3 regions of the Corynebacterium confusum genome follow, and region 2 is predicted to be linked to each of the others. Evidence: predicted binding sites of a transcription regulator. Region 2 holds the regulator's gene; each other region holds the start of a gene.
The links. Region 2 encodes LexA, which represses DNA repair genes until DNA is damaged. Its sites were predicted from a motif close to CGAACANNTGTTCG; they were not measured.

Region 1: a site for LexA is predicted at 1,594-1,607, ahead of CCONF_RS00515 (HNH endonuclease signature motif containing protein). Genes of this name have one in related genera too.
Region 3: a site for LexA is predicted at 1,649-1,662, ahead of CCONF_RS07940 (SAV_6107 family HEPN domain-containing protein). Genes of this name have one in related genera too.

Annotation. Positions count from the first base shown of each region.
Region 1 covers NZ_CP047202.1:107,525-110,798, forward strand. The annotation lists gene CCONF_RS00510 (ROK family transcriptional regulator) at 1-215, opposite strand, end outside; gene CCONF_RS00515 (HNH endonuclease signature motif containing protein) at 339-1,496, opposite strand; gene CCONF_RS00520 (DUF885 domain-containing protein) at 1,777-3,274, shown strand, end outside.
Region 2 covers NZ_CP047202.1:1,493,250-1,496,523, reverse strand. The annotation lists gene ptsP (phosphoenolpyruvate--protein phosphotransferase) at 1-595, shown strand, start outside; gene sugR (transcriptional regulator SugR) at 680-1,462, opposite strand; gene lexA (transcriptional repressor LexA) at 1,718-2,422, opposite strand; gene CCONF_RS06985 (hypothetical protein) at 2,850-3,125, shown strand; gene nrdR (transcriptional regulator NrdR) at 3,246-3,274, shown strand, end outside.
Region 3 covers NZ_CP047202.1:1,695,055-1,698,328, forward strand. The annotation lists gene mraZ (division/cell wall cluster transcriptional repressor MraZ) at 1-49, opposite strand, end outside; gene CCONF_RS07935 (DUF3040 domain-containing protein) at 526-933, opposite strand; gene CCONF_RS07940 (SAV_6107 family HEPN domain-containing protein) at 1,105-1,548, opposite strand; gene CCONF_RS07945 (GNAT family N-acetyltransferase) at 1,782-2,375, shown strand; gene CCONF_RS07950 (polyprenyl synthetase family protein) at 2,387-3,274, shown strand, end outside.

The DNA.
Region 1 (3,274 bases), 1.1 Mb from region 2:
GGGCGCCCGCGGCCCTTCGTGCGGGTCAGGTCGGTGCGCTCTTGGATGAGCCCGGCCTGCAACAGCGCCGTGGTCGCGCGCGTGATGGTGGGCTGGGACAGGCCGGTCGCTTCCACTAGCTCGCTCCGAGTGACGATCGGATTGAGGCGCACCAGGTGGAGGCACTTGGCGGCGGGCGTGCGTGGGCGAGTGAAGGCCGGTCCTGGCTTGATCATGCAACTTAGTATAAAGCGAACAGACTGCATTGTCTAATTCTATACGTTGACCGGTGGGCGAAATTAGACTGCATGGTCTAGCAAATGTGGTGCTTTGGTGCGAAAATGTCAGATTTTTCGACATCACCCCCTCCGCCCGGCTATGACCTGCTCTACCGTCCGCAACCAATTGCAGGAGCGCGGGGACATCGGGCCCTCTGGGCCCGTGGCCTGCCAGGTGCCGTCGTTGAACAACCAGATGACGTCCGAGGTGTGCGGGTCGATGACGTAGGTCGCGCGACCGTCGGTCTTGATGTTGTGGTGGTGCTGGCACAGGTTGACGAGGTTGTACGCGGCCGTCGGGCCGCCGTCTTCGAAGTCGACGCAGTGGTCCTTCTGGCAGCGTTCCGCCTTGACCGTGCAGCCGGGGTAGCGGCACGTGCCGTCGCGGCCGTTGACGAAGGCCTTGATGTCGTTCGGTGTCGCGTAGTTGCGGCTGCGCTTTTCCGCGATGTCCGACATGTGGCGGACGGTGGTTGCTGCGTCCGCCAGCTTCTGCCCGCTTTCGTGGCTAATCCAGCCGAATCCGGCGACGAAGATGGGGGCATTGGGGACGTCGCTGGCCTGGTAGAGGTTGAGGACCACCTGCGGGGAGGAGTATTCCCCGAGGATGAGGCCGGCGAGCGCGGCGGCCGGGCTGATGCCGCGTTCTTTGGCGGTGCGGGAAATGGCGTCGTCTAGTTGGGCGGTGGTTGCGGGGTCGTAGTCGGCGTAGATGCCGGCGCAGGATCCTGACTGGGACTCGCAGGAATAGTTGCCGCCGTCTGGGCCGGAGGTATCGGCCGATTCTTTCGGTGTGTCTTCGGGCTGTTCTGTGGCCACCAGGCTGTTGAGCTTGCGGCGCAGGTTGGCGTAGGACGGCAGGCGCTGGCCTGGGCGGGCAGGGTTGAGGTATTTGTTTAATTCAGTATCTATGCGTTTTAGAACGTCCTGGGTGGGCTCGCCCAGGTTATTTAAGACCTGGTCGATCAGGGTGAGGTAATTGAAACCGATGTGCTGGAGTCTTTCCACGGTTTCTTTGAGCTGGGGCAGGGTGTCGAGGCGTTCGAGGGCTAAGCAGCGGTTGAGGCAGGCGGTATAAGAAAGGCCGGTGCGCGCGGCGAGGTTGCCGACGGTGGTCTCGCAATCCTCGTTAATGGGCGGGCGGAGGCGTTGCCACAGGTGGTAGTCAACGCGGCGGATCTGGGTGGCGTCGTGGGCGATTGGGCAGTTCGGTGTATTGACGGTGTAATAAGGGTCCATGACATTCTCCCCGAATGATTATGTCGTAACTATGTTCTAACCCAACCCCCATAATAAATTCCCAAACCCGCACCGCAACCCCCATAGTAAACCTTTTCGAAAACATGTTTGAATTTTCAAAGGAGAATGGCCCGGGATCTGATGCTTAAGTGTTATCTTCCTGCGGGCAGCCGGAAAAGACCAGGTACGGGCGACTTTGGCGGGGCAGGAAGCATTCAGCGTTCTCCCTGCGCCGCGCCAGGTGGCGGTGAAGTAGGGAAAGTGGCTAGACTTCCCAATCATGAGTTCCGAGCATAACGCCGAGCGCCAGCCTTCCCTTCTGGACGCTTCGTGCGATAATTTCGCAGCTGATTTGGCAGCCCTGACCCCTACCGATGCGACGGCGTGGGGCGTTGCGGGCTACGAGGGTGAGTTGCAGGACTTCTCGCCCGAATACTACGAAGCCGTGGCGGACCGTACTCGCGAGATGATTGCGGATCTCGACGCCCTGGATGACTCGACGGACGAGTCGGACGACGAGGACGACTTCGACGACGTCGACTACGTGACCGCAGCCGTGCTGCGCGACCGGCTCTGCCTGGAGCTGGACATGCACCACCGCATGGAGGACTTGCGGCTGCTCAACAACATCGCCTCGCCGGTCCAGACCATCCGGGACACCCTCCTGCTCATGCCGCAGGAGACCGAGGAGGACCTGGACGCCATCCGCTCCCGCCTGTCCAAAGTGGGCAGCGCGCTGGCGGGCTATCGGGACTCGCTGACGGAGGCGGCATCGCACGGCTTGGTGGCGGCCAACCGCCAGATCAATGAGGTCATCGGCCAGTGCAACGCGCTGACGGATAGCGACTCGATGCTCGACGAGCTCGGCCTGGCCGAGGACTCCGTCGAGGTGGAGCACGCCAAGCAGGCTTTCGAAGAATTCTCTGCCTGGCTGTCGACGGACCTGCAGCCGCAGGCGCCGACCTCGGACGCGTTCGGCCGCGAGCGCTACGAGCTGTTCTCCCACCTGTTCGTGGGCGACGTCGTGGACGTGGACGAGGCCTATCGCTGGGGCCTGGAGCAGCTGCACGAGATCAACGTCGAGCAGGAAAAGATCGCCCATAGCCTCTACGGCAACGAGTGCACCGTGCGCACGGCGATGCGCAAGCTCAACCAGGAAGAGCGCTACCTCCTGCGCGGCAAGGACGCGCTGGTGGAGTGGATGCACTCCACGGCCGACCGCGCCATCGAGGAGCTGGACGGCAAGTACTTCGACGTGCCGGAGCAGGTGCGCGAGATTGAGTGCTGCATCGATCCGGCGGGCACCGGCGGCATCTTCTACACCCAGCCGGCGGATGACTTCTCCCGTCCCGGTCGGATGTGGTGGTCGGTGCCGGCCGGCCAGGACGTTTTCCACACCTGGCAGGAGCTGACCACGGTCCACCACGAGGGCGTGCCGGGCCACCACCTGCAGATCGGTCAGGCCCTGGTCGAGCCGGATCTGAACCTGTGGCGTCGCAGCGTGTGCTGGAACTCCGGCCACGGCGAGGGCTGGGCCCTCTACGCCGAGGAGCTCATGGCGGAGCTCGGTTACATGGATGATCCCGGCTACCGGATGGGCCTTTTGGACGCTAAGCGCCTGCGGGCCGCCCGCGTGGTCGTGGACATCGGCCTGCACCTGGGCAAGAAGATGCCGGACGGCTCCGGCGTCTGGGACAAGTCCCACGTGCACACCTTTATGCGGGAAAACACCGCGATGGACTCGGCGAACCTCTCTTTTGAGGTCAACCGCTACCTGG
Region 2 (3,274 bases):
GCTCGACGCCATCGCCCAAGCCGCCGAGCAGCGCCCGGAAGGCGCGCAGACTTGGGTCATGGCGCCGATGGTGGCTACCGCGAACGAGGCCCGCTGGTTCGCCGGCCTGTGCCGAGAGCGCAACCTAATCCCGGGCGCGATGATTGAGGTCCCCGCCGCCGCCCTGATGGCAGATACCATCATGCCGCACCTCGATTTCGTGTCCATCGGCACGAACGACCTGACCCAGTACACCATGGCCGCGGACCGCCTGTCGCCGCAGCTGGCGTACCTGACCGACCCGTGGCAGCCGGCCGTGCTACGGCTTATCCAGCACACCTGCGTGGTCGGCAGCGACAACAACGTCCCCGTAGGGGTCTGCGGCGAGGCTGCCGCGGACCCGATGCTCGCCGCGGTGCTCACCGGGCTGGGGGTTAACTCCCTGTCGGCCGCCTCGACCGCCGTTGCCGGCGTGGGTGCGCAGCTGTCTGAGCTCAGCCTTGAGGACTGCCAGAAGATCGCAGCAGCGGCCGTGTCCTGCGAAGGCCCCTCCGAGGCCCGCGAGAAGGTCCGCGAGCTCATCGAGGAATTCTCCCGCCCCGCGGCAGACAACTAAACGCCGCTGAAAAACTACACCCGGCGCAAGCCCACAGCTTAGAGTGGGGCCTGCGCCGGGTGTCCGGCATCTGGGGACTGGGCCTTAGGCGTCGGCGGTGACGACGGTGATTTCGCGCTCGCGCAGCGCGTCGACGAAGCTTTGCGGCGCGGCCGAGTCCGTGATGACGACGTCGATGTCGGAGATCTTGGCAAAGCTGACCAAGTAATCGTTGCCCAGCTTGGAGGAGTCGCACAGGACAACGACCTTGCGGGCGTTGGTGACGAACGCGGCCTTGATGGCCGCCTCCTGCGCGTCCGCCGTGGACAGGCCGTGGTCCAGGGTCAGGGCGTTGGTGCCGATGAAGGCGACGTCGGCGCGCAGCAGCGCCATGGTGCGCAGGGCGGTGTCGCCGACTACTGCCTGGGAAATGCCGCGCACCGTACCGCCCAGCAGCTGGACGTCCTTGATACCGTTATTAGCCAGCGACAGGGCAATGGGCAGGCTGTTGGACACGATGGACAGCTGGTTGGCCAGCGGGCTGGCGGCAATCAGGTCGCTTAAGGCGTTCGTGGTGGTGCCGGCGTCCAAGAAGATGCTGCCCGGGGTCTCGGGGAGGAATTCGAGGGCAGCTTCGGCGATCGCGGACTTTGCCCCGGTGGCCGAGCGCGAGCGCGTGTCCAGGGTGAACTCGGCGGTCTGGAAGGTCTGCGAGGCCACCGCGCCGCCGTGGACCCGGTGCACCACGCCCTCCCGGTCCAGAACGGCCAAGTCGCGGCGAATGGTTTCTGCGGTGACGTCGAATTTGTGGGAGAGTTCCGTGACATTGACGCGTCCCTCGACGGCGGTGAGGGACGCAATCTGCCGACGGCGTTCTTCTGCATACATGGGGGAGTTCTCCTCGGTCCGTGGGTACGCACGCTGATGGGCCAGCGCACACGGTGAAATGGGTCTACTCAAATTGTCTCAGAAAAACCGCGTGGGCAAACACAAACAGAAAAACCCAAGCGCCCGATTCTTGGGTTGCTTGGGTATTTCTTGAGGTAGATCGGGCAAACCGGACCAGGGAACACACACGCGGCGTGAGATTTTGTATGCCCGATTACCTCAGAAAGGGGGAATAACGCGGGAAGTTCCGGGGAATTAAAGCTTGCGCATCACGGAGACGACCTTGCCCATGATTTCTGATTCATCCCCGTTGATGGGGGAATAAGCGTCATTGTGCGGCAGCAGCCAGACGCCGGTGGAGTCGCGGTGGAATTCCTTGACGGTTGCCTCCTCGCCGTCCAGCAGGGCTGCGACGAAGTCGCCTTCCTCCGCCGTGGACTGCGAGCGGACGATGACCCAGTCCCCGTCGAGGATGCCGGCGTCCCGCATGGAGTCGCCGACGACCTGCAGCATGTAGAGGTCTCCGCCGCCGACGACCTCGTCCGGCATGGGGTAGTAAGTATCAATGTTTTCTTCGGCCGTAATGGGGGTCCCGGCGGCAATGCGCCCGACGACGGGGATGTAGCTGACTTGGCCTGCGTCCGGCGGGGTCTGGGGGAGCTCGGCAGACTTGCTGGCCTTCTCAGCCTTCGCGTCTTCCTTTTCGGTGTTGAGGTGGCGGACATCGACCGCGCGCGGCTTGTTGGGATCGCGCCGCAGGAAGCCCTTTTCCTCCAGCTGCCTGAGCTGGTAGGCCACCGAGGAGGTGGACTGCAGGCCGGCCGCGTCACCGATCTCGCGGATGCTCGGCGGGTAGCCGCGCAGGAGCACGGCGTCGTGAATGACCTCGAGGATGCGCCGCTGGCGGGCACTCAAGGAGTCCAGGCTGGGCTTCTGTGAGGATTTGCTGGGTCGGGCCATGGTCTTTAACTCTCCAAGTTGGTTGGCAGGTCGGATAGTCGGTCACAGGCACTGTGGGCCCGCGTAAATTCCTACCTTCATTTCTAGCATGAAAAGTACAAATGTTCGAGACTTTCGCCCGCGCGCTAGACAAACTCTGGGGAGCCTGCTATAAATCGAACACAGAACCTAATTCGAACATTCGGACGAAGGAAAGCCGATGCCATGTCGGAGTCCAGATTTAGACTCGGTGGCACCAAAGAAAGGAAGGATTACTATGACTCTCGCCTTTGAAGACCGCCGTATTGCTGACACTGAATATGCAGCTTACCGCTCCGGTACTCTCGCGCCTTCCGTGGTCCCCGCGGCTGCGGTGTGGGAGCCTTCCGTCCGTGTTTCCGAAAACCGCAATCCCAGCGCCGGTTGGCTGGGAGGTGGACCGGCTGGCGTGGGCGATCGTTATTCTCGAACGCTCACGCTGGATAATCGAACAGACCGTCGTTCGCAGCCCGCGCTTAGTGCTGAGGATTTCGCAGGGCAGCCACGTGGGGCGGTCTCCGAGCAGGCGCGCCAGAAGGGCAACTACGCGCTCGGCGCTGTGTTCGGATTCGCCGTCTTCCTGGGCACGTTGGCGGCGGGCATGGGCCTGGTCGACGGCGCGGATGCGGCCGGTTCCCTGGGCACGGCGGACAGCGCCGTGACCCAACAGGCCACCCTGAACTAGGAGACGGGCTAGCCCGCCCGGTTGAGGCTCGCTCGGGCGCAGTAGACTGGTAGCGCATCCGCTTAATCTGCTCTGGCGGATTGAGTCGGAAAGCTAGAAAGATACGGGGAGCGAGCCACATTGTATTGCCCATTTTGTCACCACGAGCA
Region 3 (3,274 bases), 200 kb from region 2:
TTAGGCGTCCTTTGTCATCAAGCTTCGGAGTGTAGGTTCCGAGAAACATCCCGGCGTCCACCTTCCTTGGCTCGATAACTCCGACATTTCTCCACGGTCTCAAAGTTCCACTTCTCCACCGCTGCGCCCCACTTTACCCCACTTTCTCCCACTTTCAACACCCACCGCACCCGACCTATCGCCCACTAGCGCTATTTACCCTGGTCAGAGGCTATAAAAATAGTGGGGAGAAATCCCCAGCCGCGGCGTTTTTTAGACCTCATACGCCACTTAGACACCTCTTTTAGCGCAGGATTCTTTAGCACCACTGGGAACGCGGGGCCAAGTTGGGGCCCGCTAGCTGGCCCAATGCTCCGCCTCCCACCCCGTTCGCCTAGCCACCGCTAGGCTCCCCTCCCCTCGCCGGGCGCCGTGGGGACAAACGTGGGGGAAAGTGGGGAATTGTGTGGAGGCACAGAAAAAGCCCCCGAGATCTCTCCCAGAGGCTGAAAAGCTAGGCCGCTTCGACCAGTTCTTTAGTTACCTTTAGTTGCCCTCGAAACGACGACGGAAGTTCTCTTCCAGCTTGTTGCCCATCGAGCCAACACCGGAGCGCGACACCCCCGCGCCGCCCCGGCCGGAGCCCGACTTCTTCTTGCCCGACTTCGAGCCGGTGGCCCCGCCACCGTGGAGCATCCAGATGCCCGCGCCGAACATGACGAGGAAGCCCAGGATCGACAGGACCACGAACCACAGGCTGTTCTGCGCCAGGGCCACGCCACCCACCAGCATGACCAGCCCGACGACCACGAGCGCCACGCCACGCAGGGTCACAGCCCCGCTCGGGGAACCGGCTGAGGCCTGGGCTACAGAGGCACCAAACTTGGGGTCCTCAGCCAACAGCTGCTGCTCGAGCTCCCGTAGCGCGCGCTGTTCCTGCTCCGAAAGAGACACTGTACCTCCAATAAACCTCAGGGACCGCTGCCTTAAACCGGCCCTTCACGACGGCCTTTCACTGTGTTCAACGCGAACGCCAAACAATTAGTTCCCGCCGGCTCAATTCCTCCCCCATCCTAACGTAAAGACAACGCCCGACTTAAGCTCCAGCAGCCCTAAGGGGTAGCCCTAGGCGGCGAAATCGGATTCCACCGCGGCCGCGTGGGTGGCCGCCATGAAGCGCGCGGACAAGCCCATCAGCTCGAACACGGTCTCCGCGTCCACCGTGTCCTCCAGCCCGAGGGACACCCGAGAGCGCAGCTTCGAATACCGGCCAAACTCCTGCGCCCACTCCTTGCCCTCTGCACTCACGAGCGCCAGCTGGTCCCAGGCGCTCGACGGCTTGCGCTTGCGGCGCGCCACCACCGAGACCGCGATCCGCGCGCCGGCCGTACGCAGCCCCGCCTGGTAAGCGACCTCGAGGGCCTCCTCCAGACGCCCGTCGGCCGCGTATTCCCGCGCCTGCTCGATCAGCATCCGCGCTTGGCGCAGGAAATGCTGTTGCTTCGCCACGCCGCTGGCCCGCGACGTGCGCTTAGTTGCCTGTGCAGTTGCCGAGATTACGTGTGCCATGTCCGTTCACCTTCCCTCCGAAGCTGCCGCTTGCGGGAGCGCCGTTGTTTTTCTCTTGCCGTTAACTCTAGGAACACCTCCGACTCACACCCCTTAATGTAGCTCAGGTGTTCGAATTACACAACCCCTCAAGCAGGATTAAGGCTTTCTTTTCGAACACGCTGCGGCCATTTTGAACACCTTTAATGAGGCTAATTGCCCCGCCGCGGGGCCAAACATGTTTCGATAGATTCGTGAACATCTCCATCCGTCGCCTCAGCCCGCAAGAGTTTTCCCTGCTCGCGCCCCAACTCGTCGAGATCTACATCGAGGCGATGGACTACGACGACTCCATCCGCGTCAGCCGCACCCACGCCTGGCGCCGAGAGATTTCCCACCCGGGCTTTAGCGCGGTGGTCGCCACCACCGAAAGCGGCATCGTCGGCTTGGCCTACGGCTTTCTCGGCTCGCCGGATACCTGGTGGGACCGACAGCTGCGCCGAGGCTTCTACGAAAAGGGCGGCCCTACCGAGCAGCAATGGGCGCTGCTGCGCAGCTACTTCGAGCTCGCCGAGGTGCACGTGCGCCCCGGCATGCAAAACCACGGCATCGGGCGCCGGTTGATCACGGAGCTGCTCTGGAACGTGGCCGCCGACTACGTCGCACTCTCGACGCCGGAGGTGCCCCAGGAGGGAAACTCCGCCTTCGGCCTCTACCGCTCGCTGGGCTTTCGGGACGCGTTGCGCCATCACCGCTACCCCGGCGACTCCCGCCCGTTTGCGCTTCTCTACGCCCCACTACCGCTGCCGGCGGTTGCGCAACCCGGGACCAACACCCAGGACCGGTAAGATACCTAGGCGTGACCGCAGACAATATTCCCCAGATAGAACAGATCCCCGACGCCGCCCGAGCTGCCCTCGCGGACTTCTTGGCCGAACGCCGGCCGGCAGTGAGCTCCGTCGGCGAGCCGGTGACCCGCTCCATCGCCTACCTCGAGGATTTCGTCCTTGGCGGCGGCAAGCGCATCCGCCCACTCTACGCCTGGGCCGGTTTCATCGGCGCCGGCGGGCTGGACGGCGACGAGGATCCGCAGGCCGTCCTCCGCGCCGCCTCTTCCCTGGAGTTCATCCAGGCCTGCGCGCTCATCCACGATGACATCATCGACGCCTCCAGCACCCGTCGCGGCAAGCCGACGGTGCACCGCGCGGTGGCGGGGAGGCATCGCCAAGCGCAGTGGCACGGAGATGCCGACTTCTTCGGCGAGTCCGTCGCCATCCTCGTCGGCGACATGGCCCTGGCCTGGGCCGAGGACATGCTGCAGGACTCCGGCCTCAGCGCCGCCGCCTTGGCCCGCACCCGCGAGCCGTGGCGCGCCATGCGCACCGAGGTCATCGGCGGCCAGCTGCTCGACATCACCCTGGAGGCCACCGGCTCCGAGTCGGTCGAGCTCGCCGATGCCGTCAACCGCTACAAGACCGCCGCCTACACCATCGAGCGCCCCCTCCACCTGGGCGCCGCCATTGCCGGCGCCTCGCCCACGCTTATCGATGCCTTCCGCGGTTACGGCCGCGACATCGGCGTCGCGTTCCAGCTGCGCGACGATCAGCTGGGTGTTTTCGGCGACCCTTCCGTCACCGGCAAGCCGGCCGGTGACGACCTGCGCGAGGGCAAACGCACCGTCCTGCTGGCCACGGCCCTGGAGCGCGCCGATCAGGCCGATCCCGCCGCGGCCGCCACGCTGCGCCGC